3 regions of the Pseudomonas sp. FW305-20 genome follow, and region 1 is predicted to be linked to each of the others. Evidence: predicted binding sites of a transcription regulator. Region 1 holds the regulator's gene; each other region holds the start of a gene.
What was found. The regulator FliA, encoded in region 1, starts transcription of late flagellar genes. The targets are predictions, from matches to a motif close to CTAAAGTTTNNNNNNNNNNNGCCGNTAA.
Positions count from the first base shown of each region.

Region 2: a site for FliA is predicted at 2,265-2,292, ahead of AC3WP4_RS17885 (methyl-accepting chemotaxis protein). Genes of this name have one in related genera too.
Region 3: a site for FliA is predicted at 2,080-2,107, ahead of AC3WP4_RS13280 (methyl-accepting chemotaxis protein). Genes of this name have one in related genera too.

Region 1 covers NZ_JBYTAJ010000015.1:104,606-108,762, forward strand. The annotation lists gene flhF (flagellar biosynthesis GTPase FlhF) at 1-366, shown strand, start outside; gene fleN (flagellar synthesis regulator FleN) at 481-1,311, shown strand; gene fliA (RNA polymerase sigma factor FliA) at 1,308-2,048, shown strand; gene AC3WP4_RS15290 (chemotaxis response regulator CheY) at 2,216-2,587, shown strand; gene AC3WP4_RS15295 (protein phosphatase CheZ) at 2,610-3,398, shown strand; gene AC3WP4_RS15300 (chemotaxis protein CheA) at 3,413-4,157, shown strand, end outside.
Region 2 covers NZ_JBYTAJ010000020.1:9,259-13,415, forward strand. The annotation lists gene AC3WP4_RS17880 (TatD family hydrolase) at 1-26, shown strand, start outside; gene AC3WP4_RS17885 (methyl-accepting chemotaxis protein) at 145-2,175, opposite strand; gene ampE (regulatory signaling modulator protein AmpE) at 2,472-3,308, opposite strand; gene ampD (1,6-anhydro-N-acetylmuramyl-L-alanine amidase AmpD) at 3,305-3,865, opposite strand; gene AC3WP4_RS17900 (DUF1631 domain-containing protein) at 3,930-4,157, opposite strand, start outside.
Region 3 covers NZ_JBYTAJ010000012.1:150,894-155,050, forward strand. The annotation lists gene AC3WP4_RS13280 (methyl-accepting chemotaxis protein) at 1-1,974, opposite strand, end outside; gene AC3WP4_RS13285 (Hsp20/alpha crystallin family protein) at 2,351-2,899, shown strand; gene ftsH (ATP-dependent zinc metalloprotease FtsH) at 3,142-4,157, shown strand, end outside.

The sequences.
Region 1 (4,157 bases):
CTCGAAAGCCTGGCCGGTCGTGGCATCAAATCGAAAAATTATCTGGTTTTGGCAACCACCAGCCAGAAACAGGTTCTAACGGCCGCTTATCACAGTTACAAGCGTTGTGGGCTCGCTGGCTGCATCCTGACTAAACTGGATGAAACGGCAAGTCTGGGCGAGGTGTTGAGCCTGGCCATCAGTCATGAACTGCCGGTGGCCTACCTGACCGATGGCCCGCGGATCCCGGATGATTTGCATCTGCCGCGTCGTCATCAGTTGGTCAGTCGCGCTGTAAGCGTGCAAATGCAAGAAGAACCCAGCGAAGAAGCCATGGCTGACATGTTCGCTGATATTTACCACAGCCCGACCAAGCAGGTGGGCTGAGGTACTAATGACAGTTTTTGTACCTACATCGATGGCCTGCCATGCATTGTTCAGTTAATGAACGCGCAGCCAGTAATGTGGCCTCCGTCTAAGTAAGACAAGGTAAAGAAATTCATGGGCAGCATGCATCCCGTACAGGTGATCGCGGTGACCGGCGGCAAAGGTGGCGTCGGGAAGACTAACGTGTCAGTGAACTTGTCCCTGGCTCTAGCTGAGCTCGGTCGGCGCGTCATGCTGTTGGACGCCGATCTGGGGCTGGCGAACGTCGACGTCCTGCTGGGGCTGACACCCAAACGTACGTTGGCCGACGTGATCGAAGGCCGCTGCGAGCTGCGCGACGTACTGTTGCAGGGCCCTGGCGGCATCCGCATCGTTCCGGCCGCGTCCGGCACACAGAGCATGGTTCATTTGAGCCCGGCCCAGCACGCCGGCCTGATCCAGGCGTTCAGCGATATCGGCGACAACCTCGACGTGCTGGTGATCGACACCGCGGCGGGCATTGGTGACTCGGTCGTCAGTTTCGTCCGTGCAGCGCAAGAAGTCTTGCTGGTGGTCTGCGACGAACCGACCTCGATTACCGATGCTTACGCACTGATCAAACTGCTGAACCGCGATTACGGCATGAACCGCTTCCGCGTCCTGGCCAACATGGCCCAGAGCCCGCAGGAAGGGCGCAACCTGTTCGCCAAGTTGACCAAGGTCACGGATCGCTTCCTGGACGTCGCCTTACAATACGTCGGCGCGGTGCCTTACGACGAAAGCGTGCGCAAGGCTGTGCAGAAGCAGCGCGCCGTCTACGAAGCCTTCCCGCGGTCCAAGTGCTCACTGGCGTTCAAGGCCATTGCCCAGAAGGTCGATACCTGGCCGCTGCCTGCCAACCCGCGTGGGCACCTGGAGTTTTTCGTCGAGCGCCTCGTGCAACAGACCGCAGGACCTGTGCTATGACAGCCGGTGGCTACAACCTTTACAAGAAGTCGGCACGTGACGCGCAGTACGAGCTGATCGAGCGTTACGCGCCACTGGTTAAACGCATTGCCTACCACTTGCTGGCGCGTCTGCCGGCCAGTGTCCAGGTCGAAGACCTGATCCAGGCCGGGATGATCGGCCTGCTTGAAGTGTCGACCAAATACGACGCCAGCAAAGGCGCGAGTTTCGAGACGTACGCGGGCATTCGAATCCGCGGCGCGATGCTCGACGAAGTACGCAAGGGGGACTGGGCGCCACGTTCGGTCCACCGCAATACCCGGATGGTCAGCGACGCCATTCGCTCGATTGAAGCTAAAACCGGCCGTGACGCTAAAGATCACGAAGTTGCGGCCGAACTCCAATTGAGTCTCGACGATTATTACGGGATTTTGAACGACACCCTGGGTAGCCGGTTATTCAGTTTCGACGATCTGTTGCAGGACGGCGAACACGAAGGGCTGCACGAGGATGGCGCGAGTGCACATCTGGAGCCGTCACGCGATCTGGAAGATGAACGCTTCCAGGCGGCGCTGGCGGACGCGATTGCCAATTTGCCGGAGCGTGAGCGACTGGTGTTGGCGCTGTACTACGACGAAGAGCTGAACCTCAAGGAAATCGGTGAGGTCCTGGGGGTCAGCGAATCGCGGGTCAGCCAGTTACATAGCCAGTGCGCGGCCCGTTTGCGGGGGCGTTTGGGGGAGTGGCGAGCGCGCTGAAGGCAGTGTGGGGGCACTGCGAACGCGGCTGGTGGGGTGTTGAACCTTGCCGGTCACGATCTGTTGTGCTCCAGACAGTCATCGAGTGCATTGCCGGATTGATTGAAATGGCGTGTCCAGGTGCTGGGCGCGTTTAAGACTGCTTGGAGGTCGAATTGGACAAGAACATGAAAATCCTCATCGTTGATGACTTCTCAACGATGCGGCGGATCATAAAAAACCTGTTGCGTGACCTTGGGTTCACCAACACGGTCGAGGCTGACGATGGCATCACTGCGATCCCGGTCCTCAACAGCGGCAGCATCGACTTTCTGGTAACGGACTGGAACATGCCTGGCATGACCGGCATCGATCTGCTGCGTCACGTACGCGCGGATGAAAAGCTCAAGCACCTGCCAGTGCTGATGGTCACCGCTGAAGCCAAGCGCGAGCAGATCATCGAAGCGGCCCAGGCCGGTGTTAACGGCTATGTGGTCAAACCCTTCACGGCCCAGGCGTTGAAAGACAAAATCGAAAAGATTTTCGAACGCATCGGTTGATCCACTTCGCCACGGGGGAGCTATGGAGCATAACGAGTCTTCACAGGGCGATTTCGAATCGACCCTGAAAAAACACGCGGTCGAACTGGTCGAAAGCCTTGAAAAAGGCAGGTTCGGCGACGCTGTGCAACTGATCCATGAGCTCAATCAGACCCGTGACCGTGGCCTGTATCAGGAAGTGGGCAAGCTCACTCGCGAGCTGCATAGTGCGATCGTCAATTTCCAGATTGACCCGAACATGCCGCAAGCCGAGGAGGTCTCGCAGATCACGGATGCCACCGAGCGCTTGGGTTATGTGGTCAAGCTGACCGAAGCCGCGGCCAACCGCACCATGGACCTGGTGGAAAACGCCACGCCGCTGGTCAACGGCCTGAGCAACGAAGCCCAGGCCTTGAGCACCGATTGGGGACGGTTCATGCGTCGCGAAGTCGGGGCTGAAGAGTTCCGCGAGCTGGCTCGGCGAGTCGACGGTTTCCTGACACGCAGCAGCGAAGACAATCGCGTTGTGTCGAGCAACCTCAACGACATTCTGCTCGCTCAGGATTACCAGGACCTCACCGGTCAGGTGATCAAGCGCGTGACCCAACTGGTCACCGAAGTTGAAAGCAACCTGCTCAAGCTCGTGCTTATGGCCAGTCAGGTGGACCGCTTTGCGGGCATCGAACATGACCGTGAAGCGATGCTGGCAGAAAAAGATCCGCAAAAACATCTCTCTCAGGGTGAAGGTCCGCAGATTCATGCCGATAAAAGAGAAGACGTTGTGTCCGGTCAGGACGATGTAGACGATTTGCTTTCCAGCCTTGGATTCTAGGAGCACCCCTACACATGAGCTTCGGCGCCGATGAAGAGATCCTTCAGGATTTCCTGGTTGAGGCCGGCGAGATTCTAGAGCAACTGTCCGAACAGCTGGTCGAGCTTGAAAGCCGACCTGATGATGCGGACTTGCTCAATGCAATTTTTCGCGGTTTTCACACTGTAAAAGGAGGCGCCGGCTTCCTCCAGCTCAACGAGCTGGTGGAGTGCTGTCACATCGCCGAGAACGTGTTCGACATCCTGCGCAAGGGTGAACGTCGCGTCGACTCGGAACTGATGGACGTGGTTCTTGAAGCGCTGGATGCGGTGAACGGCATGTTCACCGAAGTCCGCGAGCGCAGCCCGATCACGGCTGCCACACCAGAATTGCTGGCGGCACTGGCCCGTTTGGCCGAGCCGAAAACCGCCGATGAAACGGCACCGGTCGCTGGCGTGGTGGAAGAACCTGCCGCCGAGAGCGAGTCGGGTGACATCACCGATAACGAATTCGAACAACTGCTGGACTCGCTGAACGCCGTCAAGGCTCAGGCAGAAGCCCCGGCAGTTGTGCCAGCGCCGAGCAGCAATGCAGCGGGCAGCGACGAAATCACCGATGCCGAGTTCGAGTCGTTGCTCGATCAACTGCACGGTAAAGGCCAGTTCGCCGTCGATGCGGTAGCCTCGGCGCCAGCCGCACCGGTTGCCCCGAAAGCGCCAGGCGACAGCTCCGATATCACCGACGACGAGTTCGAAGCACTGCTCGATCAACTGCACGGCA
Region 2 (4,157 bases), on a different contig from region 1:
CCTGTGAACTGTTCAACTGGCGTTAGTCACCGATCGTTCCCACGCTCTGCGTGGTAACGCCTCCTGTGACGCTCTGCGTCACGACTTTTGGGACGCGGAGCGTCCCGGGCTGCATTCCCACGCAGAGCGTGGGAACGATCCTGCTTAAACCCGGAACGCGCTGATCAGCTGCTTCAATTCCACCACCTGAGCCGACAACGCACGACTGGCATCCTCAGTCTGGTGCGCACCTTCGGCAGTACGCTCACCGGCGCGGTTGATTTCGACAATATTCTGGTCGATGTCATGGGCCACGGCGGTCTGCTGCTCTACCGCGGCGGCGATCTGTTGGTTCTGATCGACGATCATGCCGACCGCACCGAGGATGTTTTCCAGCGCTTGCTGAACCTTTTCCGACTGCCCCACCGTGCCGTTGGCCATCTGATGACTGGTACCCATCGCCTTCACCGCAGCGCCGACACCGCTGTGCAGCTTGGCGATCATCTGCTCGATTTCCTCGGTAGATTGCTGGGTGCGCTTGGCCAGGGTCCGGACCTCGTCCGCCACCACCGCAAAACCACGACCTTGCTCACCGGCCCGAGCGGCTTCGATGGCCGCGTTGAGCGCCAAGAGGTTGGTCTGTTCGGCGATGCTCTTGATCACCTCCAGCACACGGCTGATGGACTGGCTGTCGCTGGCCAGTTGATTGATCACCAGCACCGACTGGTCGATCTCACTGGCCAGTGCCGCGATGCTGCCCTGCTGGGATTCCACCAGCCCACGACCGCTGATGGTCTCATCGTTGACGCTATGAGCGCTGCTGACCGCTGCCGCGGCACTGCGTGCAACCTCCAGGGAGGTGGCGGACATCTGGTTCATGGCCGTGGCGACCTGCTCGATCTGCGTGCGCTGCCCCGCCACCGCCTGGTTGCTCCGGGCGGAAACGTTCTCCACCTGCCCGGCCTGGCGCTCTACCTCACTGACGGTCTGGCCAACCCGCTCGATCAGGTCATGGATTTTCTTCACGGTGCCGTTGAACACCTCGCCCAGCTCGCCCAGTTCATCGCGGCTGTTGGCGCTGAAGGTCACTGTCATGTCGCCGGCCGCGACCTTGTCCATCACCGCGCCAAGACGCTTGAGGGTGGTGCGGGTCGAGGCGTAGAAGCCGCCATAGAGGTAAAAAATCAACACGAACACCACCGACAGCGCCAAGGCCTGCAAGACCATGTGGGTGCGGTTCTGCTCCAGTCGCTGCTGCAATTGGGTGCCAAGAAACTTCAGCGTGGCTTCGTTGAGTTGGTAGGTCTGGTCCATCAGGCCCGTGACCTGGTCGTAAAAGCCCTGCCAGGGCGCATCCAGCGTGTCGGCCATCACTACCTGTTCTTCGAACAGTTCACTGGCCTTTTTCAGCGATGCCTTGCTGTTTTCGGCCTGCGCCGCCAGGGTTTCGCGTGCCGCTTTGCTGGAGCCCAGCGCGTCCTGCAACTTCAGGGCATATTCGGCCTGCAGTTTTTCGATCTGCGCCAGCAACTCATCAAAACGGGTACTCGATGCCGAGTTGAGAAAACCCTGCCCCAGCGAAAAAGAGCCCATCGCCCGGCCTTCGCCCAGAAGCTGGGTCACGGGCGGGGTGACATTGGTAATGAGTTCGCTGAGCTGGCGCATGTCGCTCTGGGTGTCGCGGCTGAGGCCGGCCTGACTGGCGATGACCTGGCTGAAAATTTGGGCGTTGCCGAGCAGCTTGCCGATCATCGCACTTTTGCTTTGCAGGGAGCTTTCCGCTTGCTGGGCCTTGAACGCGGCGATCATCTCATCGCGTTTGCCATCGAAAACCGTGATCTGCTCGGGGTCCGTGGTCATCGCCGTCAGCCCTTGCAAACGGGTCAGCACATTTTGCCCCAGGGTACTGATCTGCGACTCGACATTGCCGGCCTTGCCGGACTGACCAAGGGTGACGTTGATCTGCACCAGGTTGTTCAGGGTTTCCAGATCGCGCCGCAACGTCAGGCTGCTGCCCAACAGGTCAAGGCTCTGCAGCTCGACCCGGGTGCCCTGGAATTCTCGATAAGAATCGCGCACCAGATAGAAGTTGGTCACCAGCATCGGCACAAGGAACAGCACGCTGATCAGGCTGAACTTCATGCCAAAGCTCAGGCGGTTCATCAGCGCGACGGCGGGATAGAGCAAGCTCTTCACTATGAAGTCTCCCTTCGATTTCTTATTTTTATTGGCAGGCGCAGGTCGAGAGCAGATAGCCACTATTCGGCGCTGTCTCTGTATAGCTTAAATCGGCGGGATGTTTTGTAACTTAAGGTTAACGGCGAGATGCACACTTAGGACGATAGATACCCCTGTGGCGAGGGGGCTTGCCCCCGTTCGGCTGCGAAGCAGTCGCAGAACCTGATTGCACAGTTTGACTGGAAAAATGCTAGGGGCCGCTTCGCGACCCAACGGGGGCAAGCCCCCTCACCACAACGGAGTCCACTCCAGAACTAAGCAAGAACGGTCCACAGCGCGAAACCGGCATACCAGAGCACTGCCGCGCGCAGCAGCAGTTCCCAGATCCGGTCGAGGCTGTTGATGCCGTCAGGCCCGACCATTGGCGCCGGAATTTCACCGGCCACCAAGCCCACCTTCTCGATCAATTGGGCGGCGCTGATGTTCCAGTTCAGCAGCTCGTTCAACATTACCCGGCCGACCGCGACAAAGTTGCCGACCAACGCAAAACTCGCCGCCAACAGACGCACCGGCACCCAGTCGAACGCATGACGCAGTTTTGCGGCGCGCTCGACCACGGCCGGGGTCTGCCCATGTTCTTCGGCCAGGGCCAGCAGTCGATAGCTCAGGGCTGCGACCGGCCCCAGCAGGAAGTACCAGAAAATCACCGCGAAAAAGCCCTGATAAGCCTCCCACAGCAAATGCCCTTCGACCCGTTCCAGCAATTGTTCGCCGCTATCGGCGCAGATACCCACATCACGGTCCGCTACATGAGCGGCCGCTTGCAGGTCTTCCCGGCGCCAGGCATCGCGAAACGGCCCCAGACCGGCCAGCAGATCACCGCGGCCCAGACTGTAAATCACCACCAGCAGGTGCACCGGCAACGCCAGCAGACCGTAAGCCACCGGGTCCAGAACCAGTAGCAGCAAACCCAGCAATGCCACTGGCAACAACACCAGTATCACCAGGATCAGCCACGGACTTTTCGCCAGACGCGGACTGACCTCAAGCTTGTTCAGCTCGCGAACCCATCCACCATCGCGCTGAATCCGATGACGCAGGGCCGAGAATTTCTCGATCCAGACCGCCAACAGCAACACCAGAAAACTCATTGTTGTTCCTCTTTTGCCAGGGCGGCGCGATAGCGTGCCCAGTCGAATGCAGGCCCGGGATCGGTTTTACGCCCCGGTGCAATGTCGCTATGCCCGCAAATGCGCTCTGCGGTGATGGCCGTGAACGTGCTTTGCAACTGCCGGGTCAGGGTCGTCAACGCTTGATACTGGGCATCGGTGAACGGCAGATCATCCGTGCCTTCAAGTTCAATGCCCACGGAAAAATCGTTACAGGTTTCCCGTCCTTCGAAACTCGAGACGCCGGCATGCCAGGCACGCTCAAGACAAGAGACAAACTGAGTGACGGTGCCGTCACGTTCGATCAGAAAGTGCGCAGATACACGCAGGTCGGCGATCCCTTCAAAGTAGGGATGTTCCGTGACATCCAGACGATTCTGGAAAAACGCCTGCACCTTGCCGGTGGCGAATTGCGCAGGCGGCAGGCTGATGTTGTGGATCACCAGCAGGGAAATTTCATCCGAGGGGCGCGCATTGAAGTTGGGCGATGGGCAAATATCTACGCCCTGACACCAACCGCTCGCGGGGTCCAACTGCATACAGGTTCCTTCAACGACGACTGTGTTGGCGCCCAGTATGCCGCGATAGCCCCTCCGGGCGCGATCACTTGCCGCGATTGAGGCGCCGCAGGTTGCCAATCACCGACTCCAGCGCCCGGTCGAACAGCAAAGTGTCGTCCAGTGTGCGCACCGCGCCACGACGGAATTCCAGCGCCAGGCCGGTGCGGCTGCGTTCCAGCACTTTCATCCCGGTGCGGTTGACGAAAATGTATTTGCCGGTGGCTTCAATGATCGCCGCCAGTTTGCAGCGAAGGGTGTTTTCCTCGTCTTC
Region 3 (4,157 bases), on a different contig from region 1:
ACGAAACCGGTCAACCTCATGACGCAAGTCCGCCGCGAGCTTCTCCAGCTCTTTGGCCGTCACAGCCAGGTTCGACACGACTTCTCGCTGCTCACTGTTCGCCAAGGCGATGCTTTGCAGATTGCTGCTGAGCAGGGTCGCGGTGCTGCTTTGTTCCTGGGTCGCGGTGGTGATGGCGGCGAATTGCTGCCCGGCCGAACGGCTTTGCTCGTCAATCCGCGCCAGCGCCGACGCGACGTTGGCGTTGCGCGACAGGCCTTCCTGCATCAGCAAGTTACCCTGCTCCATGGTGCTGATGGCGTTCCCGGTTTCCAGCTGAATGCTCTGGATCATCCCGGAAATCTCGTCCGTCGCCTGGCGGGTGCGCGACGCCAGATTACGAACTTCATCAGCCACGACGGCAAAACCACGCCCCTGTTCGCCGGCGCGCGCGGCTTCGATGGCGGCGTTGAGCGCCAGCAAGTTGGTTTGCTCGGCGATCGAGGTGATCACCCCGACAATGCCGCCGATTTCCTGGGAGCGCTGGCCCAAGGTATTGATCACCGTCGCCGTGCTGTTCAGCGCGCCAGCGATTTGCTCCAGGGACGAGGACGCTTCGTCCATCGACGTACGACCGATCTGGGTTTGTTGTGCGTTTTCTTGAGCCAGACGCTGAGTGCTGCCCATGTTGTCGGCAATGTTCAAAGACGTGGCGCTGAACTCTTCCACCGCGCCGGCCATGCTGGTGATTTCGCCCGACTGCTGCTCCATCCCTTCATAGGCGCCACCGGAGAGACCGGACAAGGCCTGGGCACGGCTGTTGACCTCTTGCGAGGCCTTGCGGATGTGCTCGACCATGGTCGACAGCGCCTGGCTCATCTGGTTGAACGCACGGGCCAACTGGCCGATTTCGTCGTTGCTCGATACGTTCAGCCGCACGCTCAAATCACCGGCGCCCAAGGCTTCGGCCTGTCGCACCAGATCACCCAAGGGGGCGAGCTTGCTGCGTAGCAACCAGACTGCCGAGCCCACAGCGATCAACATCGCCGCCAGACTGCCAATCGCCAATTGAATGCCGACACTCCACGTCACGGCACGGATTTCGGTTTTCGGCATGCTCGCCACGACCGACCATGGACCGTCTTCAAACGGTACGGCAATGCTGTAGAAATCTTCGGCCTTGTCGCTCCAGAACTCGCCCTTGCCCGGAGTCTTCACCAGGCTGTTGATCGCGGGGACAGCCCGCTCCAGTGCTTGCACGCCGGCGATCGGCACCAGCCATTTGTTCTGCTCATCGAGCAACGCCAGAGAGCCGGTCTGGCCGATGCGGAAGCGCTTGAGGTTGGCGAACTGCGCGTTCTGCGCGTCGGTGTAGTCGAATCCTACGTACAACACGGCAATGACCTTACCGCTGGTGTCCCGTACGGGGGTGTACTGCGACATGTAGAAGCGTTCGAAAAGCAACGACCGACCGACGAAGCTCTGCCCCGCCATCAAACGGGTGTATGCCGGGTTCGCGTGATCGAGCACGGTGCCGATAGCCCGGTTGCCGTCCTGTTTGCTGACATTGGTGCTGACCCGAATGAAGTCGTCGCCGCTACGCACGAACACCGTGGCCACACCCGCCGTCATTTGCTTGAACTCGTCGACTTCCTTGAAGTTGTTGTTCAACACTTCGGCGCCCAGATGCAGACCCGGCGTCTGGATGCCCGCCACGGTTACCGGCTCGTCCGGATGCACGCTCAGGCCCGCGTTGAAGCGTTTCTCGAACAGGCCGGCCAGACGCTGGGTGCTTTCACGCAATGTGCCGTGAAAGGTGCTCAATTGATCGGCCAGCAACCGGGCTTCACTGGCCAGGTGCTCTTCGCGGGTGGCGAGGTTGGCGGTGTCCAGCGAACGCAGGGCGAACACGGTACTGCCGCTGATGACGATCGCCAGTATCACGGCAAGCGCAAGACCAAGCTGTGAGGCGATCCGGGCACGAGGTTGAGACATGACAGCTCCTGGCCGAGCGACCGGATCTTCCTTGATCTGGCTGCACACTCAGCAAAATTCTAATAATGGGAATTGCGTCGAACCTGCACGAAGGTTCCACCTGCATTTTCGGCGGGCAATCGGATTACTTGAGTATTGGTACTCGCACAACCTTCTTACCGACGGGTTTTCTTCGAATAGTTACAAACAGAATTCTCACCAGTCATCGGTGCGCGCAAGCTCTCGAAATAGACGGCTCACCGTCAGAAACCGACTGTTGGTCGGTCTGGCGGTCGCAGGAATACTAATCTTTCAGGGCAAGGCCTGAATTTGTCGTGGTGGACCGGCCTCCGAGTTGTTCCCGGCCCACCGCAGTACTCGATAGGAGGAATGAAAAATGGCCAATTTCGAGAAGAAAATGCCGGTACAGACCGACGATGAAAAAACCAGTCAGCAACCGACGGCTACATCAGACCCTTGGCGTCCTCTGGAAAAACTGCGCCAGCAGGTCGATCACCTGTTCGAAGACTTCAATCGTGGCTCGGGGCTGACGCCTTTTCGGCGAGGGCTGTTCGATGTCGAACCGTTCTGGAGTCGGGAATTTATCGGCCGCAGCCTGCCTGCGGTGGACATTACCGAGAAAGATGAAAGCTTCGAAATCACCGCTGAATTGCCAGGCATGGACCAGGAAAATATCGACATCAAATTGTCCAACGGCAATTTGATCATCAAGGGTGAAAAGAAGGAGGACAAGGAAGAAAAAAGAAAGGGCTATCACCTGTCAGAGCGTCACTATGGCGCCTTCGAGCGAGCATTCAGCCTGCCAAAAGGTGTCGACGGCGACAAGATCGAAGCCACATTCAGCAATGGCGTACTGAGTATTTCGCTGCCGAAAAAGCCGGAAGCGATGAAAGCGGACAAAAAGGTGCAAATCAAATCCGGTTGAATTCGAGACAACCCTTCACGCCAGAAAAGCCCCTTGTCGGGAAGCCGGCACGGGGCTTTTTTGATGGGGTCTAAAAATAACCGGGCGGGCGCGGTTTAATGCCAGTCAGTTGATGTGCATAAACCTGTGGGAGCGAGCCTGCTCGCTCCCACAGGTTCAAGTGTTAAACCAGCATCAGGCGTGCGTGGCTCGTTTTTGACGACCCTGCGTTCTCATGCTGATGCTGATGCTGAGCCAAGGCCATGAAAAAGAATGAGCAGTGGAATCTGTCCTACTTCGCGATCGCTTTTATCGTGCTGAGCCTCATGCAGATTTTCTTTGGCGAGCGCCAGGCGGTGCAGCCCCTCCCGTACAGCCAGTTTCTGCAATTGTTGAACGAGCAAAAAGTCAGTGATTTGCAGGTCAACAAGGATCAGATCAGCGGCAAGTTGCAAGAGCCCATCAACGGACGCGATCGGTTCTCCACCGTGCGGGTCGATCCGGCGCTGGCGACAGAACTCTCTCAATCAGGCGCCAGTTTTACCGGAATCATCGAAAACACCTTTATGAGCAGCCTGTTGGGCTGGCTGTTGCCCTTTGTCCTGATCATGGTGTTCTGGAATTTTCTGTTTCGCGGGATGGTGGACAAACAAGGTCTTGGCGGTTTGATGAATGTCGGTAAATCCCGGGCCAAGGTGTTTGTCGAACGCGACACTGGCGTGACCTTCGCCGATGTCGCAGGCATCGACGAAGCCAAGGCCGAGCTGGTGGAAATCGTCTCGTTTCTCAAGGACACGGCCCGATACGAACGCCTGGGCGCACACATTCCCAAGGGAACCTTGCTGGTCGGCCCGCCCGGCACCGGCAAGACGCTGGTGGCCAAAGCCATCGCCGGTGAAGCCGGTGTGCCATTTTTCTCGATCTCCGGCTCCGAGTTCGTCGAGATGTTCGTCGGGGTCGGTGCCGCCCGGGTCCGCGACCTTTTCGAACAGGCACGGCAGGCAGCACCCTGCATCATCTTCATCGATGAACTCGATGCGCTGGGCAAGATGCGCGGCGTCGGTACGCTGGGCGGCAATGACGAAAAAGAACAGACCCTCAACCAGTTACTGGCCGAGCTGGATGGCTTCGATCCCCGCGAGGGCGTGGTGTTGCTGGCCGCGACCAACCGTCCGGAGGTCCTTGATCCGGCGTTGTTGCGGGCCGGGCGCTTCGATCGGCAGATTCTGATCGACCGCCCCGACCGCAAAGGCCGGGAAGCAATCCTCAAGGTTCATCT